Regions from separate parts of the Enterobacter sp. QK-SA4 genome, predicted to be linked through region 2. Evidence: predicted binding sites of a transcription regulator. Region 2 holds the regulator's gene; each other region holds the start of a gene.
The links. The regulator sigma-54, encoded in region 2, starts transcription at its own class of promoters, with help from an activator protein. The targets are predictions, from matches to a motif close to GTTGGCACANNTTTCGCTNT.
Positions count from the first base shown of each region.

Region 1: AC1VYI_RS10140 (branched-chain amino acid ABC transporter substrate-binding protein) is a predicted target of sigma-54. The motif match lies at 2,398-2,417, and genes of this name have one in related genera.
Region 3: AC1VYI_RS03625 (gamma carbonic anhydrase family protein) is a predicted target of sigma-54. The motif match lies at 1,683-1,702, and genes of this name have one in related genera.
Region 4: AC1VYI_RS18410 (amino acid ABC transporter substrate-binding protein) is a predicted target of sigma-54. The motif match lies at 1,263-1,282, and genes of this name have one in related genera.

Region 1 is NZ_JBXFXH010000007.1:1,799,768-1,804,672, reverse strand. It holds gene AC1VYI_RS10155 (IS5-like element ISKpn26 family transposase) at 76-1,056, shown strand; gene AC1VYI_RS10150 (hypothetical protein) at 1,038-1,223, shown strand; gene AC1VYI_RS10145 (YecA/YgfB family protein) at 1,497-2,165, opposite strand; gene AC1VYI_RS10140 (branched-chain amino acid ABC transporter substrate-binding protein) at 2,588-3,709, shown strand; gene AC1VYI_RS10135 (ABC transporter permease subunit) at 3,809-4,723, shown strand; gene livM (high-affinity branched-chain amino acid ABC transporter permease LivM) at 4,735-4,905, shown strand, end outside.
Region 2 is NZ_JBXFXH010000007.1:541,438-546,342, forward strand. It holds gene npr (PTS phosphocarrier protein NPr) at 16-288, opposite strand; gene rapZ (RNase adapter RapZ) at 285-1,139, opposite strand; gene ptsN (PTS IIA-like nitrogen regulatory protein PtsN) at 1,185-1,676, opposite strand; gene hpf (ribosome hibernation promoting factor) at 1,759-2,046, opposite strand; gene rpoN (RNA polymerase factor sigma-54) at 2,069-3,502, opposite strand; gene lptB (LPS export ABC transporter ATP-binding protein) at 3,550-4,275, opposite strand; gene lptA (lipopolysaccharide ABC transporter substrate-binding protein LptA) at 4,282-4,836, opposite strand; gene lptC (LPS export ABC transporter periplasmic protein LptC) at 4,805-4,905, opposite strand, start outside.
Region 3 is NZ_JBXFXH010000007.1:433,673-438,577, forward strand. It holds gene aroE (shikimate dehydrogenase) at 1-629, shown strand, start outside; gene AC1VYI_RS03620 (DUF1488 family protein) at 626-874, shown strand; gene AC1VYI_RS03625 (gamma carbonic anhydrase family protein) at 850-1,404, opposite strand; rRNA gene AC1VYI_RS03630 (16S ribosomal RNA) at 1,877-3,418, shown strand; tRNA gene AC1VYI_RS03635 (tRNA-Glu) at 3,504-3,579, shown strand; rRNA gene AC1VYI_RS03640 (23S ribosomal RNA) at 3,773-4,905, shown strand, end outside.
Region 4 is NZ_JBXFXH010000007.1:3,472,881-3,477,785, forward strand. It holds gene lnt (apolipoprotein N-acyltransferase) at 1-1,202, shown strand, start outside; gene AC1VYI_RS18410 (amino acid ABC transporter substrate-binding protein) at 1,555-2,460, shown strand; gene AC1VYI_RS18415 (amino acid ABC transporter permease) at 2,616-3,356, shown strand; gene gltK (glutamate/aspartate ABC transporter permease GltK) at 3,356-4,030, shown strand; gene AC1VYI_RS18425 (amino acid ABC transporter ATP-binding protein) at 4,030-4,755, shown strand; gene rihA (pyrimidine-specific ribonucleoside hydrolase RihA) at 4,876-4,905, shown strand, end outside.

The DNA.
Region 1 (4,905 bases), 1.3 Mb from region 2:
GGTCTAAGGAAGGTGCGAACAAGTTCCTGATATGAGATCATCATATTCATCCGGAGCGCATCCCAGAGGGACATCATGAGCCATCAACTCACCTTCGCCGATAGTGAATTCAGCACTAAGCGCCGTCAGACCCGAAAAGAGATTTTCCTCTCCCGCATGGAGCAGATTCTGCCATGGCAGAATATGACCGCTGTCATCGAGCCGTTTTATCCCAAGGCGGGCAATGGCCGACGGCCCTATCCGCTGGAGACCATGCTGCGTATTCACTGCATGCAGCATTGGTACAACCTGAGCGACGGTGCCATGGAAGATGCCCTGTACGAAATCGCCTCCATGCGCCTGTTTGCCCGATTATCCCTGGATAGCGCCCTGCCGGATCGCACCACCATCATGAATTTCCGCCACCTGCTCGAGCAGCATCAACTGGCCCGTCAATTGTTCAAGACCATCAATCGCTGGCTGGCCGAAGCAGGCGTCATGATGACCCAAGGCACTTTGGTGGATGCCACCATCATTGAGGCACCCAGCTCGACCAAGAACAAAGAGCAGCAACGCGATCCGGAGATGCATCAGACCAAGAAAGGCAATCAGTGGCACTTTGGCATGAAGGCCCACATTGGTGTCGATGCCAAGAGTGGCCTGACCCACAGCCTGGTCACCACCGCGGCCAACGAGCATGACCTCAATCAGCTGGGTAATCTGCTTCATGGAGAGGAGCAATTTGTCTCAGCCGATGCCGGCTACCAAGGAGCGCCACAGCGCGAGGAGCTGGCCGAGGTGGATGTGGACTGGCTGATCGCCGAGCGTCCCGGCAGGGTAAAAACCTTGAAGCAGCATCCGCGCAAGAACAAAACGGCCATCAACATCGAATACATGAAAGCCAGCATCCGTGCCAGGGTGGAGCACCCGTTTCGCATCATCAAGCGGCAGTTCGGCTTCGTGAAAGCCAGATACAAGGGGCTGCTGAAAAACGATAACCAACTGGCGATGTTATTCACCCTGGCCAACCTGTTTCGGGTGGACCAAATGATACGTCAGTGGGAGAGATCTCAGTAAAAACCGGAAATAACGCCAGAAATGGTGGAAAAAATAGCCTAAATAGGCTGATTCGATGTGTTTGCGGGAAAAAAATCGGCCCAGATCCGCGAAATTTTAATCAGCGAGTCAGCTTGGGAAGAAATGACCTGCTTATTCGCACCTTCCCTAAGCCCTTCAGGGTATAGAGATCAATGGTATTCGATGAGCAACAATAAACATTGCGCTTATTCACGGTCTGATATGCCTGGCCATATATATATCGTTTACGGCAAAGTTCAGAGAGTTATCATTACCTGAAGGCAGAAGGTTGGGAGGTAAGCGCAGTGCGAAGCATCGATTTTCCGCGGAGCCGGGAGGATTGATAAGGGGCCTCGACGGCCCCTTATCTCGTTCACAGGTTAAGAACGTATTATTTTCTACTGGTCTTAAGGTGAACGAAGCAAAGCCACAAAAATGTTTCAGTGCAAACAGCAGCTCTTAAATTTCTTCCCGCTGCCGCAAGGACACGGATCGTTACGCCCGACCTTCGTGCCGTTCACCGTCGGCTTCTTCGCTTCCGGCTGCTGCGGGTTGTTTACCCAGTAGTTATACAGGCGCAGCGCCGCAGGCTGGATGCTTTCGATGCTGGAGATGTACTCCTCTTCGGACAGTTCATCCAGCTTTTCGCTGTTCTCTTCCGTCCCGTGCAGCGCAATCACGTCAAGATCGGCCTTCAGGGCTTCCGGCAAGGCTGACCAGTCCGTCAGCGCCACGCCGCGCATGTAGCCATAACACCACTCTTCCACCACGGTATAGCTCTCACCGTCCACGTCGTTATAGCCGAACATAGGTTCAAACTGATCCGGGTACTCGCTCAGGCGCTCGGCAATATCGTTCATATGCTTAAAGCAGAGATCGATAAAACGGTTCATTTCCCGATCGTTTTTCCAGCGCGGGATATATTTCTCGCCGCCCCACACCGCCACCAGCCAGGCATCTGGCTCAACGACAACAGGACCGGAAAGCACCGCGGTTAGCATGCCGTCCAGTTCGGACACGTCAATCACGGACGCATCATCATGACCGTAAGACATTAACGTCTCTTCAAGCCACGCCATTTCGCTTTCATTCAATGGGCCTTCAGTCATCGCTGACACTCCTGCAAAAGGAAACGATCCTAACACATATCTCACGCCTCTCCGGGCTGAAGTTTAGGTCTTTATTGCTGCAAAAACGTGCAAATCGTGACCTTTGCACAACTTATGGGCTTTATTGTTAACGATATGTGATCTCCGCTGTAATTTCTTCTCCTCCCGCAAGGCGGCATAACGCGGCGCTCTATACTCAGACATGTCACAAGCCCGTCAAAGGGTTAACCATTCTGGCAACGTTTTTGCTTAATGTTCTTCGCGCGACGCTGCGCAGGGATACCTCGCCGTACATGCAGGATGCCGTCTGTATCTTGTTCGTTTAGTGCATTTTGTTCTTGCTCGTGTTTCGGATTGGCTGCGCCGTCGGGCGTTCGGGTTTACGCCGTGGTGCAAAAACCTCTTTGCTAAGGAACATAATAATGTCGCTGAAATTTATCAGAACTCCTCTTTCTCTTGTGTTGGCCGGTTGCCTGGTGACGGCGTTTTCCGCCCGGGCAGATATTGTGATTGGCGTGGCCGGGCCGTTCACGGGTCCCAATGCCACCTATGGCGATCAGTACTGGCATGGCGCAACGCAGGCTGCTGAAGACATTAATGCCGCAGGCGGCATTAACGGCGAGAAGATCAAACTGGTTCAGGGGGATGATGCCTGCGAGCCCAAGCAGGCCGTCGCCGTCGCCAACCGTTTAGTTGACCAGGATAAAGTCAACGCCGTGGTCGGCCATTTCTGCTCCTCTTCCACAATGCCCGCCTCCGAGGTGTATAGCGACGCGGGCATTATTGCGATTACCCCCGGCTCAACTAACCCGCTGATCACCGAACGCGGCATGAGCGATATGTTCCGCATGTGCGGCCGCGACGATCAGCAGGGTCAGGTTGCCAGCGACTTCATCATCGACAAGCTGAAAGCCAAGCGCGTGGTGATTATTCACGATAAAGACACCTATGGTCAGGGTCTGGCTGACGCCACCAAAGCGGCGCTGGCGAAACGCGGGGTTCAGGATGTGATGTACGAGGGGTTATCCCGCGGTGAAAAAGACTTTAACGCGCTGGTGACGAAGATCGGCGCGCAAAAACCGGACGTCGTGTTCTTCGGTGGCTGTCACCCGGAAGCCGGTCCGCTGGTTCGCCAGATGCGCGAACAGGGCGTGCAGGCGAAATTCTTCTCCGGCGACTGTATTGTCAACGAAGAGATGGTGACCGCCGCGGGCGGCCCGCAGTATACCAATGGCATTTACATGACCTTCGGTAAAGACCCGCGCCTGATCCCGGACGGCAAAGCGGTTATCGAGAAATTCCGCGCCGGTAAATTCGAGCCGGAAGGTTACACCCTCTACTCCTATGCCTCCGTACAGGCTATTGCCGCAGCCTTCAAGGCCACCGGCGGCAAGGACTCGGCCAAAGCCAGCGAGTGGCTAAAGGCCAATTCCGTCGACACGGTGATGGGCAAAAAAGCCTGGGACAGCAAAGGCGATCTGAAAGTGTCTGACTACGTGGTTTATCAGTGGGACGACAAAGGAAAATATAAGGAAGTGCAGTAACGGGACGGAGTCACGCTCAACGTCGGCGGGCCTGCCCGTCGGCGCGTAATAAACATCCGGCTGCGCGCATCGCGCAGCCTATAAAACGAGCGCGCTAAGATGAGTACATTCTTCCTGCAACAGTTAATCAATGGCTTAACGCTGGGCTCCGTCTACGGTTTAATCGCCATCGGCTACACCATGGTGTACGGCATTATCGGGATGATCAATTTCGCCCACGGCGAAGTGTATATGATTTCCGCGTATCTCTGCGCCATCGGCCTGGCGCTGCTCTCGTTCTTCGGTCTGCAGTCGTTCCCACTGCTGATCCTCGGGACGCTGGTGTTCACCATTGTAGTAACCGGGGTGTACGGCTGGACCATCGAGCGTATCGCCTACAAGCCGCTGCGCAACTCCACGCGCCTGGCGCCGCTGATCTCCTCCATCGGCATGTCGCTTATCCTGCAAAACTACGCTCAGCTGAGCCAGGGTCCGCGTCAGCAAGGAGTGCCGACCATGCTGGACGGCGTGATTCGCCTGCATCTGGGCGACGGGTTCGTACAGATAACCTACACCAAAGTGTTTATTCTGGTTGCCTCGTTTGCCGGCATGCTGATGCTCACCTGGATTATCAACCATACCCGGCTGGGCCGGATGTGCCGCGCGGTACAACAGGATCGTAAGATGGCCTCCATTCTGGGCATTAACACCGACCGGATCATTTCGCTGGTCTTTGTGATCGGCGCGGCGATGGCCGGTCTGGCGGGGGTGTTGATCACCATGAATTACGGCACCTTTGATTTCTACGTCGGGTTCGTGATCGGCATTAAAGCCTTTACTGCAGCGGTACTCGGCGGCATCGGCTCCCTCCCCGGCGCCATGCTCGGCGGCCTTATCCTGGGCGTGGCGGAAGCCCAGTTCTCAGGCATGGTGAACTCGGACTATAAAGATGTCTTTTCGTTCGGCCTGCTGGTCATGATCCTTATTTTCCGTCCCCAGGGCCTGCTTGGGCGCCCGATTGTGGCCAAAGTGTGAGGGAGAGAATGATGACATCACACGGTTTTTCACTTAAACGCTGCATGCTGGACGCGATTTTTTCCGGACTGATTGCGCTGATTATTTTCGGCCCCATTGCGGGCGTGGTGCTGGACGGGTACAGCTTTAACTTCGCCGGGCAACGGCTGGCCTGGATGGTTGGCATCGTCATGTTCGGGCGT
Region 2 (4,905 bases):
CCTGAATAGCAGACCTTAATCTTCGTCGAACCCTGCGTTAAACAGGGCAATCACCGCCGCCAGAGCTTCCTCTTCCTGAGGACCGGTGGCTTCAACCTCAATCTGGCGCCCTTTGGCGGAATCCAGCATCAGCAGCGCAATCACGCTGTTCGCTTCCGCTTCGGTACCTTCGTCATTCCGCAGCAGAACCTCGGCATCGAAACCCTGCATCAGCTCGAACAGCTTCATCGCCGGGCGTGCATGCATACCCAGCTTATTGGTGATCTCAACGGTTTGTTTTACGGTCATGTTTTACGTTTTTCCAGCGTGCGATGACGGGACTGAACGTTCTTCCCGCGCGAGCGGAAATAGTCGGCCAGCTGTTCGGCGATATAAACCGAACGATGTTTACCGCCGGTACAGCCAATCGCCACCGTCAGGTAGCTACGATTGTTTGTCTCCAGCATAGGTAACCATAGCTCAAGGTAGCTTCGCGTCTGGTAGATAAAATTGTGTACTTCTGTGTGCCGGTCGAGGAACGCCGCCACCGGCTTATCCAGACCGGTCATTGGACGCAGCTTCGGATCCCAGTGCGGGTTCGGCAGGAAGCGCACGTCGAAAACGTAATCCGCATCGATTGGAATACCGTGCTTAAAGCCGAAGGATTCGAACACCATCGTCAATTCGCGCTCGCGTTTACCCAACAGCCGGGTACGCAGCATTTCCGCCAGCTCGTGAACGGACATCTCAGAGGTGTCGACAATCAGGTCGGCACGGGAACGCAGCGGTTCCAGCAGGTCGCTCTCTTCATCGATAGCGCTCTCCAGAGAGAGGTTCTTGCTGGATAGCGGGTGCAAGCGACGGGTATCGCTGTAGCGGCGGATCAGCGTATTGCGGTCTGCATCAAGGAACAGCAGCTGAGGCGAGAACGCGTCAGGCAGGTTGCTCATGGCCTGTTCGAAGATCTCTGGCGATTCAGGCATGTTGCGAACGTCGATACTGACGGCGGCAGAGGTTTGTCTCTCCGCCAGCGTGCGGGCCAGGTCGGGTAACAACACGACCGGCAGGTTATCGACGCAGTAAAAACCCATGTCTTCCAGGGCGCGCAGAGCAACGGATTTCCCCGACCCTGAACGACCACTGACAATCATCAGCACCATGTTCCGTTTCTCCTCAGGACAACAGATGTGAAGGCCATCTCCTGGTTATGCATCATCCTGATTGCCTTCTGCTTCAGTGATAATTTGATAGAGCTCTTCATCACTTTGGGCCGAGCGCAGTCGACGGCAAATGGTTTTATCGGCCAGACGTTTTGCGACCAGCGACAGCGTATGCAGATGGGTTTTTGTCTGGTCAGCGGGCACCAGCAGCGCGAAGAGGAGATCGACGGGCTGGTTATCAATGGCATCGAAAGCGATGGGTGTTTCAAGCTGCACAAACACACCAACGGCACGCAGGGTATCCTCTTCCAGTTTGCCGTGCGGGATCGCGATGCCGTTGCCGATACCGGTACTGCCCATTTTTTCACGGGTCAGAATCGCTTCGAACACCACCTGCGGCGGCAGGCCCAGCTGTTTGGCAGCCAGTTCACTGATGATCTCCAGCGCACGTTTTTTGCTCTGGCAGTGAACCGCACTGCGGGTACATTCCTGGTTAAGGACATTGCTCAGTTGAAGAGCGGAATCGTTGTTCATCATAATTTCACCTAAGCGCTAACTGTACAAATGGCCTGTTGTGTTTCACAACAGGCCGTCCTGCACCCGTTAACTGCCCGGACAATTAGTGTTGTTTCAGTTTATCTTTATGTTTATTGAGCTGTCGTGCAAGCTTATCAATCAAGCCGTCGATAGCAGCGTACATGTCTTGCCCTTCCGCACTGGCATGCAGTTCACCCCCGTTAACATGCAGGGTGGCATCCGAGATATGAGTCACTTTCTCCACTTTCAACACAATATAGACCTGATTGATCCTTTCGAAATACTGCTCGAGTTTTGCAAACTTCGCGTTCACGAAGTCACGTAAAGCCTCAGTAATTTCGACGTTTTGTCCAGTGATGTTGAGCTGCATAGTGTCTTCCTTATCGGTTGTGTCAGACCAGCTGTTTACGCTGGTTGGACGGCGGAATGGATAAAGACTCTCGATACTTCGCAACAGTACGACGTGCCACCATAATACCCTGATCGGACAGCATGGTGGTTAACTTACTGTCGCTTAGTGGCTTCGCGGGGTTCTCCGCGGCGATTAACTTCTTCACCAGGGCACGAATGGCCGTTGACGACGCTTCGCCGCCGCCCTCGGTATTCACATGGCTGGAGAAGAAATACTTAAGCTCAAAAATACCGCGTGGACTGTGCAGATACTTCTGCGTGGTGACACGGGAAATGGTTGATTCATGCATCTCGACGGCCTGGGCGATATCCGCCAGTACCATCGGTTTCATATACTCTTCGCCCTGCTCAAAGAACGCCTGCTGCTGTTCGACAATACAGCGGCTGACGCGTAGCAGCGTATCATTTCGGCTCTCCAGACTTTTGATCAGCCATCGCGCTTCCTGAAGATTGCTGCGAATATATTGATTGTCGGAGTCGTTACGCGCGCTGGTGCACATGGAGGCATACTGCTGGTTGATTTGCAGGCGAGGGATGCTGTCTGAGTTCAGTTCAACGACCCAGCGGTCATTGTGTTTTCTGACCAGCACGTCCGGGATGACGTACTCGGGCTCGCTGGTCTGGATCGACTGTCCCGGGCGCGGATCGAGCGACTGGATCAGATTCACCGCTTCTTTCAGCACCTCTTCCTTCAGCCGCGTGACGCGCATCAGGCTGCGGAAATCGTGGTTGGCCAACAGATCCAGATGATCGCTGATGATTAAGCGCGCCTCGTCGATCCATGGCGTCTCTTTGCTGAACTGAGAAAGCTGGATCAGCAGACAGTCACGCAGATCTTTTGCGGCCACGCCTACCGGATCGAAACGCTGGATGCGCTTCAGAACGGCTTCGACTTCCTCAAGCTCAATCTCGTCGTCGCCCATGCTTTCCAGAATATCGTCCAGCGTGACGGTCAAATAGCCGGTGTCGTCAACGGCATCAACAATGGACGTGGCAATCGCACGGTCGGTATCGGAGAAGGGGGTGAGTTCCACCTGCCACATCAGGTAATCCTGCAGCGACTGGGTGGTCTCTCCCTGATAGACCGGTAGCTCATCATCCTGGTAGTCTGCACGCGTACCGGAAGGGGTTCCGGCGGTGTAGATTTCATCCCAGCTGGCATCCAGCGGAAGCTCGTCGGGCATCTCTTTTTGTTCGAGTGCATCCGCGGTGTCGAGCGCTTCTGTATCCTGTGACTGCTGAGTATCTACCTCGTCATGAAGATCGGTTTGTTCCAGCAGGGGGTTGCTGTCCAGCGCCTGCTGGAGCTCCTGCTGAAGTTCTAACGTGGACAGCTGCAACAGGCGAATTGCCTGCTGTAGCTGCGGCGTCATCGCCAGTTGTTGGCTGAGCCTTAATTGCAAACCTTGCTTCATGTTCAGAGCATTTTTCTCCGGTTCGGCGTTACGTTACCTCTACCCTATCAGAGTCTGAAGTCTTCCCCAAGATAGACGCGCTTAACATGATCGTCTTCGAGGATCTGCTGCGGCGTACCGTGGGCGATCAGATTGCCCTGGCTCACAATATACGCGCGTTCACACACGGCCAGCGTTTCACGGACGTTGTGGTCGGTGATCAGTACGCCAAGCCCGCTGTCACGCAGGTGTTCAATGATGCGTTTAATGTCGATAACCGAGATCGGGTCAACGCCAGCAAACGGTTCATCCAGAAGGATAAATTTCGGGTTTGCGGCCAGCGCACGCGCAATCTCAACGCGACGGCGTTCACCCCCGGAGAGTGCCTGACCGAGGCTGTCGCGCAGATGCTCAATGTGGAACTCTTCCATCAGCTCGTTGGCACGATCCTGACGCTGCTCGCTGGTCAGATCGTTACGAATTTGCAGGACCGCCATCAGGTTATCGTAAACGCTAAGACGACGGAAAATGGAGGCTTCCTGCGGCAGGTAGCCGATCCCGCGACGCGCGCGCGCGTGCAGCGGCAGAAGGCTGATGTCTTCATCGTCAATGATAATGTTGCCGGCATCGCGCGGCACAATGCCAACGACCATGTAGAAGGTGGTGGTTTTACCCGCACCGTTAGGGCCGAGCAGCCCTACAATTTCGCCGGAGTTGACGGTCAGACTGACATCTTCTACGACACGGCGGCCCTTGTAGGCCTTCGCGAGATTTTTTGCAGTTAATGTTGCCATAACGAATTAGTTACTCTTCTTCTGTGCCGGGGCCTGGCCTTTGCCTTTGTCCTGCAGCTGCGACGGAACCAGTACGGTCGTGACGCGTTTGCCTTTCTCGCTGGAAGCCTGCATTTTTTGCTCTTTCACCAGATAGGTGATCTGGTCGCCGGTAATGTTGCTGTCCAGCTGTTCCAGATACGCGTTTCCGGTCAGGATGACCAGGTCCTTCGCCAGCTCATAGTGCATATGCGAGGCGTGACCTTTCACCGGCTTGCCGTTGTCCTGCATCTGGTAGAAGGTTGCCGGGTTGCCGTAACCATCAATGATCTCTTTGCCCTGCTCGCCACCCGGACGGGTCACGACCACTTTGTCGGCGTTAATTTTGATGGTGCCCTGAGTCATGACGACGTTACCCGTGAAGGTGACGACGTTGCCCTGCATATCGAGAGACTGGGTATCAGACTCGATATGGATCGGTTGGTCGGTATCGCCCGTTACAGCAAGCGCGGGGAGACTGGTCGCCAGCATCGCGCTGGCGATAATTACTTTAAGGCTGAGTTTGTTTGTTTTGAATTTCATAGGAGGTTCTAACCTTTTCAATCAGCTCGGCGTTCTTGCTGCGTAAGTTCCCGCGCATTCTCAAACCGC
Region 3 (4,905 bases), 110 kb from region 2:
TTAAAGAGGAAGCCTTCGAACGAGCGGATGAGCTCACCGAGCGCGCTTCACTGGCTGGTGCAGTCAATACCGTAAAACGGCTTGAGGATGGGCGCCTTTTGGGTGACAACACCGACGGGATTGGTTTACTTAGCGACCTGGAACGACTGTCGTTTATTAAGCCCGGGTTTCGGGTCCTGCTGATTGGTGCGGGTGGCGCATCGCGGGGAGTGCTGTTGCCTCTGCTTTCACTGGACTGCGCGGTGACCATTACCAACAGAACCTTTTCCCGCGCAGAAGCGCTGGCGGCGTTGTTTGCCCATACCGGCAGCGTGAGCGCGGTAGCGCTTGACGATCTTGCCGATCGTGAGTTCGATCTTGTCATCAACGCCACGTCCAGCGGCATCAATGGAGAGATCCCGGCAATTCCCGCTTCTCTGGTCAGCGCGCATATGTACTTCTATGACATGTTTTATCAGAAAGGGAAGACGCCTTTCCTTAACTGGTGCGAACAACACGGCGCGAAACAGTTAGCCGATGGGATGGGAATGCTGGTGGGTCAGGCCGCGCATGCGGTGCTGTTCTGGCATGGCGTGTTGCCTGCGGTTGAACCTGTCATTGAAAAGTTAAAGCAGGAGCTTTCGGCGTGAACCAGGCTATTCATTTCCCGGACAGAGAGAGCTGGGATGAGAGTAAACAAGCGGTTTGTTTTCCGGTGCTGGTGCAGGGTATGCAACTTACCTGTGCCATTCATGGGGAAACGCTGCTGCGTCGTTTTGGCGGTTCAAACCCGATAGCGGTATTTTGCGAAAATCGCTGGGATCTGGAAGAGGAAGCCAGCGATTTAATCCGCGAACAGCAGGAAGACGATCAGGGCTGGGTTTGGTTGTCCTGATCCAGATACTCATTCTTCCACGTAACGTAGTTGTTCGCTGAGTATTTTAACCCTTCGATCTCTGCCTCCTTCAGGGGGCGGATCTGTTTTACCGGGCTTCCCAGATAGAGATAGCCGCTCTCCAGCCGTTTGTTCTGCGGGACCAGGCTACCGGCACCAATCATTACGTCATCTTCTACTATGACGCCATCCAGCAAAATCGACCCCATGCCAACAAGCACGCGATTTCCGATAGTGCAGCCGTGAAGCATCACTTTATGACCGACGGTAACCTTTTCTCCAATGATGAGGGGATTGCCCTCCGGGTTATAGGAGGATTTGTGCGTGACATGCAGAACGCAACCGTCCTGAATGTTGGTACGTGCACCAATCGACACATAGTTAACATCACCCCTGATGGCGACGAGCGGCCAGATGCTGACATCATCGGCTATTCGGACATCACCAATCACCACGCTGCTGGCATCGATCATCACGCGATCGCCTTTTTGGGGGAACAGATCTTTATAAGGACGTAATACTGCGGGCATATCTACCTCTAACAATGGGCGCTATACAGAAGACTTTGATCATATTTTGGGATCGAGGCAAGGCAAAATACGTCAATATTTAAGCAGATCGGGCGGGATTTCAGCGAAAAGAGCGGAAAATCAGCAGTCGGAAAAAAAGATCTAAAAAATACTTGTGCTAAAAAATGGGATCCCTATAATGCGCCTCCATCGACACGGCGGATGTGAATCACTTCACACAACAAGCGGTTCGGTTGAAGAGAAAAAATCCTGAAATAACGGGTTGACTCTCAAAGAGGAAAGCGTAATATACGCCACCTCGCAACGGTGAGCGAAAGCCGCGTTGCACTGCTCTTTAACAATTTATCAGACAATCTGTGTGGGCACTCAAAGTGACATGGATTCTTAACGTCGCAAGACGAAAAATGAATACCAAGTCTCTGAGTGAACATACGTAATTCATTACGAAGTTTAATTCACGAGCATCAAACTTAAATTGAAGAGTTTGATCATGGCTCAGATTGAACGCTGGCGGCAGGCCTAACACATGCAAGTCGAGCGGCAGCGGAAAGTAGCTTGCTACTTTGCCGGCGAGCGGCGGACGGGTGAGTAATGTCTGGGAAACTGCCTGATGGAGGGGGATAACTACTGGAAACGGTAGCTAATACCGCATAACGTCGCAAGACCAAAGAGGGGGACCTTCGGGCCTCTTGCCATCAGATGTGCCCAGATGGGATTAGCTAGTAGGTGGGGTAACGGCTCACCTAGGCGACGATCCCTAGCTGGTCTGAGAGGATGACCAGCCACACTGGAACTGAGACACGGTCCAGACTCCTACGGGAGGCAGCAGTGGGGAATATTGCACAATGGGCGCAAGCCTGATGCAGCCATGCCGCGTGTATGAAGAAGGCCTTCGGGTTGTAAAGTACTTTCAGCGGGGAGGAAGGTGCTGAGGTTAATAACCTCAGCAATTGACGTTACCCGCAGAAGAAGCACCGGCTAACTCCGTGCCAGCAGCCGCGGTAATACGGAGGGTGCAAGCGTTAATCGGAATTACTGGGCGTAAAGCGCACGCAGGCGGTCTGTCAAGTCGGATGTGAAATCCCCGGGCTCAACCTGGGAACTGCATTCGAAACTGGCAGGCTAGAGTCTTGTAGAGGGGGGTAGAATTCCAGGTGTAGCGGTGAAATGCGTAGAGATCTGGAGGAATACCGGTGGCGAAGGCGGCCCCCTGGACAAAGACTGACGCTCAGGTGCGAAAGCGTGGGGAGCAAACAGGATTAGATACCCTGGTAGTCCACGCCGTAAACGATGTCGACTTGGAGGTTGTGCCCTTGAGGCGTGGCTTCCGGAGCTAACGCGTTAAGTCGACCGCCTGGGGAGTACGGCCGCAAGGTTAAAACTCAAATGAATTGACGGGGGCCCGCACAAGCGGTGGAGCATGTGGTTTAATTCGATGCAACGCGAAGAACCTTACCTACTCTTGACATCCAGAGAACTTAGCAGAGATGCTTTGGTGCCTTCGGGAACTCTGAGACAGGTGCTGCATGGCTGTCGTCAGCTCGTGTTGTGAAATGTTGGGTTAAGTCCCGCAACGAGCGCAACCCTTATCCTTTGTTGCCAGCGGTCCGGCCGGGAACTCAAAGGAGACTGCCAGTGATAAACTGGAGGAAGGTGGGGATGACGTCAAGTCATCATGGCCCTTACGAGTAGGGCTACACACGTGCTACAATGGCGCATACAAAGAGAAGCGACCTCGCGAGAGCAAGCGGACCTCATAAAGTGCGTCGTAGTCCGGATTGGAGTCTGCAACTCGACTCCATGAAGTCGGAATCGCTAGTAATCGTAGATCAGAATGCTACGGTGAATACGTTCCCGGGCCTTGTACACACCGCCCGTCACACCATGGGAGTGGGTTGCAAAAGAAGTAGGTAGCTTAACCTTCGGGAGGGCGCTTACCACTTTGTGATTCATGACTGGGGTGAAGTCGTAACAAGGTAACCGTAGGGGAACCTGCGGTTGGATCACCTCCTTACCTTAAAGAACATGCCTTTGCAGTGCTCACACAGATTGTCTGATGAAAAGTAAATAGCAAGGCGTCTTGCGATTGAGACTTACACGTCCCCTTCGTCTAGAGGCCCAGGACACCGCCCTTTCACGGCGGTAACAGGGGTTCGAATCCCCTAGGGGACGCCACTTGCTGGTTCGTGAGTGAAAGTCACCTGCCGTCATATCTCAAAACTCATCTTCGGGTGACGTTTGAGATATTTGCTCTTTAAAAATCTGGATCAAGCTGAAAATTGAAACGACACATCTTAAATGGTGTGTTCGAGTCTCTCAAATTTTCGCAAGTCGATGATGAATCGAAAGAAACATCTTCGGGTTGTGAGGTTAAGCGACTAAGCGTACACGGTGGATGCCCTGGCAGTCAGAGGCGATGAAGGACGTGCTAATCTGCGAAAAGCGCCGGCGAGGTGATATGAACCTTTGACCCGGCGATGTCCGAATGGGGAAACCCAGTGCAATTCGTTGCACTATCGTTAACTGAATACATAGGTTAACGAGGCGAACCGGGGGAACTGAAACATCTAAGTACCCCGAGGAAAAGAAATCAACCGAGATTCCCCCAGTAGCGGCGAGCGAACGGGGAGCAGCCCAGAGTCTGAATCAGCTTGTGTGTTAGTGGAAGCGTCTGGAAAGTCGCACGGTACAGGGTGACAGTCCCGTACACGAAAGCACACAGGCTGTGAACTCGAAGAGTAGGGCGGGACACGTGGTATCCTGTCTGAATATGGGGGGACCATCCTCCAAGGCTAAATACTCCTGACTGACCGATAGTGAACCAGTACCGTGAGGGAAAGGCGAAAAGAACCCCGGCGAGGGGAGTGAAAAAGAACCTGAAACCGTGTACGTACAAGCAGTGGGAGCACCCTTGTGGTGTGACTGCGTACCTTTTGTATAATGGGTCAGCGACTTATATTCTGTAGCAAGGTTAACCGTATAGGGGAGCCGAAGGGAAACCGAGTCTTAACTGGGCGTTAAGTTGCAGGGTATAGACCCGAAACCCGGTGATCTAGCCATGGGCAGGTTGAAGGTTGGGTAACACTAACTGGAGGACCGAACCGACTAATGTTGAAAAATTAGCGGATGACTTGTGGCTGGGGGTGAAAGGCCAATCAAACCGGGAGATAGCTGGTTCTCCCCGAAAGCTATTTAGGTAGCGCCTCGTGAACTCATCTTCGGGGGTAGAGCACTGTTTCGGCTAGGGGGCCATCCCGGCTTACCAACCCGATGCAAACTACGAATACCGAAGAATGTTATCACGGGAGACACACGGCGGGTGCTAACGTCCGTCGTGAAGAGGGAAACAACCCAGACCGCCAGCTAAGGTCCCAAAGTCATGGTTAAGTGGGAAACGATGTGGGAAGGCACAGACAGCCAGGATGTTGGCTTAGAAGCAGCCATCATTTAAAGAAAGCGTAATAGCTCACTGGTCGAGTCGGCCTGCGCGGAAGATGTAAC
Region 4 (4,905 bases), 2.9 Mb from region 2:
CTCGCCTGTGGCCAAAAACCACCTGGTTACGTGTCGCCATTGCCGCGCCGGTAGTCTGGCAGATAACCGAGTTCCTGCGCGGCTGGGTGCTGACGGGCTTCCCGTGGCTACAGTTCGGCTACAGCCAGATTGACGGCCCGCTGAAGGGGCTGGCGCCGGTCATGGGCGTTGAGGCCATTAACTTCCTGCTGATGGTGGTGAGCGGCCTGCTGGTATTAGCGCTGGTCACACGCTGCTGGAAGCCGCTGGCTGTGGCGCTGGTGCTGTTTGCCCTGCCCTTCCCGCTGCGCTATATCCAGTGGTTCACGCCCGAGCCAGAGCGCACCCTGCAGGTGTCCATGGTGCAGGGGAACATCCCGCAGTCTATGAAGTGGGATGAGAAAGAGCTGCTGAATACGCTGAAGATCTACGCCAACGCCACCGAAGAGGTGATGGGTAAATCCCAGCTGATTATCTGGCCGGAATCTGCCATTCCCGATCTGGAGCTCAACCAGCAGCCGTTCCTCAACATGATGAACGACCTGCTGCTGGCTCGGGGCAGCACGCTGATCACCGGGATTGTCGATGCGCGTCTGAATCAGCAGAACCGCTACGACACCTACAACAGCATCATTACGCTCGGGAAAGACAGCGAGTACAGCTACCACTCCACTGACCGGTACAACAAGAACCACCTGGTGCCGTTTGGTGAATTTGTCCCGCTGGAGTCGATTCTGCGCCCGCTGGCCCCGTTCTTTGACCTGCCGATGTCCTCTTTCAGCCGCGGCCCGTACGTACAGCCTCAGCTGCACGCGCACGGCCTGGCCCTGACGGCGGCCATCTGCTACGAAATCATTCTCGGCGAGCAGGTACGCGATAACTTCCGCCCGGATACCGACTATCTGCTGACCATCTCCAACGATGCCTGGTTTGGTAAGTCAATCGGGCCGTGGCAGCACTTCCAGATGGCACGTATGCGCTCTCTGGAGCTGGCGCGTCCGCTGCTGCGCAGCACCAACAACGGCATCACCGCCGTGATTGGTCCGCAGGGCGAGATTCAGGCGATGATCCCGCAGTTTACCCGCGAGGTGCTGACCACTAAAGTCACGCCAACCACGGGGCTGACGCCATACGCGCGCACCGGCAACTGGCCGCTGTGGGTACTGACCGCGCTGTTCGGCTTTGGCGCGGTGCTGATGAGCCTGCGTCAGCGTCGTAAATAACCTTTCCTTCTGTTGTCGGGTGGCGTAGCCGCCACCCGACAATTTTCTTCAGACTCCCATTCTGGCACGCCTATTGCTTTGTTTATTCAGGTAAACGCAGTTTGGCTTAACGTGCAACTTTGTCGCACCAGCGTAGATCATCGGTAGCACCGAAACGGTGCAACGGGAGATATTTGCCTCTGAATGGTGCGGCGCGCTTCGCAAAAATAAACAATAACGCAGCAAAATCTTTACATTAAGCCAGACTAAATGTTAACAAGCTTGCATAACACTGCACTCGCACTGCGCGAGATATAACAACATCACAATGGGTATCAATGCGTCGCTGGCGCTGATAAAAAAGGAGTTGGGTATGCAATTACGTAAACTGGCCACAGCAATGCTGGTTATGGGAATGTCTGCAGGCGTGGTTCACGCTGAAGATGCTCCGGCAGCAGGCAGCACTCTCGACAAGATTGCCAAAAACGGCGTCATCGTGGTCGGCCACCGTGAATCTTCAGTCCCGTTCTCTTACTACGACAACACGCAAAAAGTCGTGGGCTATTCACAGGATTACTCCAACGCCATCGTTGAAGCTGTGAAGAAAAAGCTGAACAAACCTGACCTGCAGGTGAAGCTGATCCCAATCACTTCACAGAACCGTATTCCACTGCTGCAAAACGGCACCTTTGACTTCGAGTGTGGCTCCACCACCAACAACCTCGAGCGTCAGAAACAGGCTGCCTTCTCTGACACTATCTTTGTCGTGGGCACCCGTCTGCTGACGAAAAAAGGCGGCGAGATCAAAGACTTCGCTGACCTGAAAGGCAAAGCGGTTGTTGTGACCTCTGGTACGACGTCAGAAGTGCTGCTGCACAAGCTGAACGACGAGAAGAAAATGGATATGCGCATCATCAGCGCGAAAGACCATGGCGACTCCTTCCGTACCCTGGAAAGCGGTCGTGCCGTCGCGTTTATGATGGATGATGCTCTGCTGGCGGGCGAACGTGCGAAAGCGAAAAAACCAGACAACTGGGATATCGTCGGTACCGCGCAGTCCAAAGAAGCCTACGGCTGTATGCTGCGTAAAGACGATCCGCAGTTCAAAAAGCTGATCGATGACACCATCGCTCAGGTGCAGACCTCCGGCGAAGCGGAGAAATGGTTCGACAAGTGGTTCAAGAACCCGATTCCACCAAAAAACCTGAACATGAATTTTGAACTGTCTGACGACATGAAAGCGCTGTTCAAATCACCAAATGACAAGGCTCTTAACTAATTAGAACTACAGGGGCGGGATCTCCTGCCCTCTCGATTGTCGGGAAGCATGGACAGACTATACGTTGAGTGGTCGTTCCCCACTCAGCGCGAAAAATGAGCTTCTCACCAATCTTCGAGGGTAGCGCTGCTACCCTTTTTTTTCTGGAGTTTATTATGTCAATAGACTGGAACTGGGGCATATTCCTGCAACAAGCCCCGTTCGGCAACACCACCTATCTTGGCTGGCTGTGGAGCGGCTTTCAGGTCACCGTGGCACTATCGATAACGGCGTGGATTATCGCGTTTCTTGTCGGTTCTTTGTTCGGTATTCTGCGCACCGTCCCTAACCGTTTTCTTTCAACGCTTGGCACCCTGTATGTGGAACTGTTCCGTAACGTTCCGCTGATCGTGCAATTCTTTACCTGGTATCTGGTCATCCCGGAACTGCTGCCGGAAAATATTGGCATGTGGTTCAAGTCTGAGCTGGATCCGAACGTGCAGTTCTTTGTCTCCTCCATGATGTGTCTGGGGCTGTTTACCGCTGCGCGCGTTTGCGAGCAGGTGCGTGCCGCCATTCAGTCATTGCCGCGTGGACAAAAAAACGCGGGCCTGGCAATGGGCCTGACGCTGCCCCAAACCTACCGCTACGTGCTGCTGCCTAACGCCTACCGCGTTATCGTTCCGCCGATGACCTCCGAGATGATGAACCTGGTGAAAAACTCGGCCATCGCCTCGACTATCGGCCTGGTCGACATGGCCGCGCAGGCGGGCAAGCTGCTGGATTACTCCGCTCACGCGTGGGAATCCTTCACCGCGATTACGCTCGCGTATGTTCTGATTAACGCTTTCATCATGCTGGTGATGAACCTGGTTGAACGCAAAATCCGCCTGCCGGGTAATCTGGGGGGCAAATAATGTACGAATTTGACTGGAGTTCTATCGTTCCATCCATGCCTTACCTGCTTGATGGACTGGTGATTACCTTAAAAATCACCGTTATCACCATCATCATTGGTATCGTCTGGGGTACCCTGCTGGCCGTCATGCGCCTGTCGAGCTTTAAGCCGCTCGCCTGGTTTGCGACCGCCTACGTTAACGTGTTCCGTTCCATCCCGCTGGTGATGGTGCTGCTGTGGTTTTACCTGATTGTGCCCGGTTTCCTGCAGAACGTGCTGGGGCTTTCGCCGAAAACCGATATCCGTCTGATCTCCGCCATGGTGGCGTTCTCAATGTTCGAGGCCGCTTACTACTCGGAGATTATCCGAGCTGGCATTCAGAGTATCTCCCGCGGGCAATCCAGCGCCGCGCTGGCGCTGGGGATGACGCACTGGCAGTCCATGCAGCTCATTATTCTGCCGCAGGCGTTTCGCGCCATGGTTCCGCTCCTGCTGACCCAGGGTATCGTCCTGTTCCAGGATACCTCGCTGGTCTACGTTCTGAGTCTGGCAGACTTCTTCCGTACCGCGTCAACCATCGGTGAACGTGATGGTACGCAGGTCGAAATGGTGCTCTTCGCGGGTGCGGTCTATTTTGTGATTAGTTTAAGCGCGTCGCTGTTGGTCAGCTGGCTGAAGAAAAGGACGGTATAATGATTTCCCTGAAAAATGTTTCTAAATGGTATGGGCACTTTCAGGTGCTGACCGACTGCTCCACCGAAGTCAAAAAAGGCGACGTGGTGGTGGTGTGCGGGCCGTCCGGCTCCGGTAAATCGACGCTGATCAAAACCGTCAACGGACTGGAGCCGGTGCAGCAGGGTGAGATCGTCGTCAACGGCACCAAGGTCAACGACAAGAAAACCAACCTCGCTCAGCTTCGCTCTCACGTTGGCATGGTGTTCCAGCATTTTGAGCTGTTCCCTCACCTCTCCATTATTGAGAACCTGACGCTGGCGCAGGTAAAAGTGCTTAAGCGTGATAAAAAAGCGTCGCGCGAGAAAGGTCTGAAGCTGCTGGAACGCGTTGGGCTTTCGGCGCATGCCGATAAGTTCCCGGCACAGCTTTCTGGCGGCCAACAGCAGCGCGTGGCGATCGCCCGCGCGCTGTGTATGGATCCGGTGGCAATGCTGTTTGATGAGCCAACGTCGGCGCTCGATCCAGAGATGATCAACGAAGTGCTGGATGTAATGGTCGAGCTGGCTCACGAAGGGATGACCATGATGGTGGTGACCCACGAAATGGGCTTCGCCCGTAAAGTGGCCAACCGCGTGATATTTATGGACGAAGGGAAAATTGTCGAAGACTCACCGAAAGAAGAGTTCTTCGCTAACCCGAAATCCGAGCGTGCGAAAGATTTCCTTGCGAAAATCCTGCACTAACCTTCCCGGTGCGCAATCTGCGGATTGCGCACTGCTTCACGCTTTCACTCAGTTCCTCTCGTCGGCGTCACATTGCAGCGTTAACCTTGTCACAAAATAACGCTACGTATGGAGAACGCTATGGCACAGCCTATTATTCTCGATTGCGAT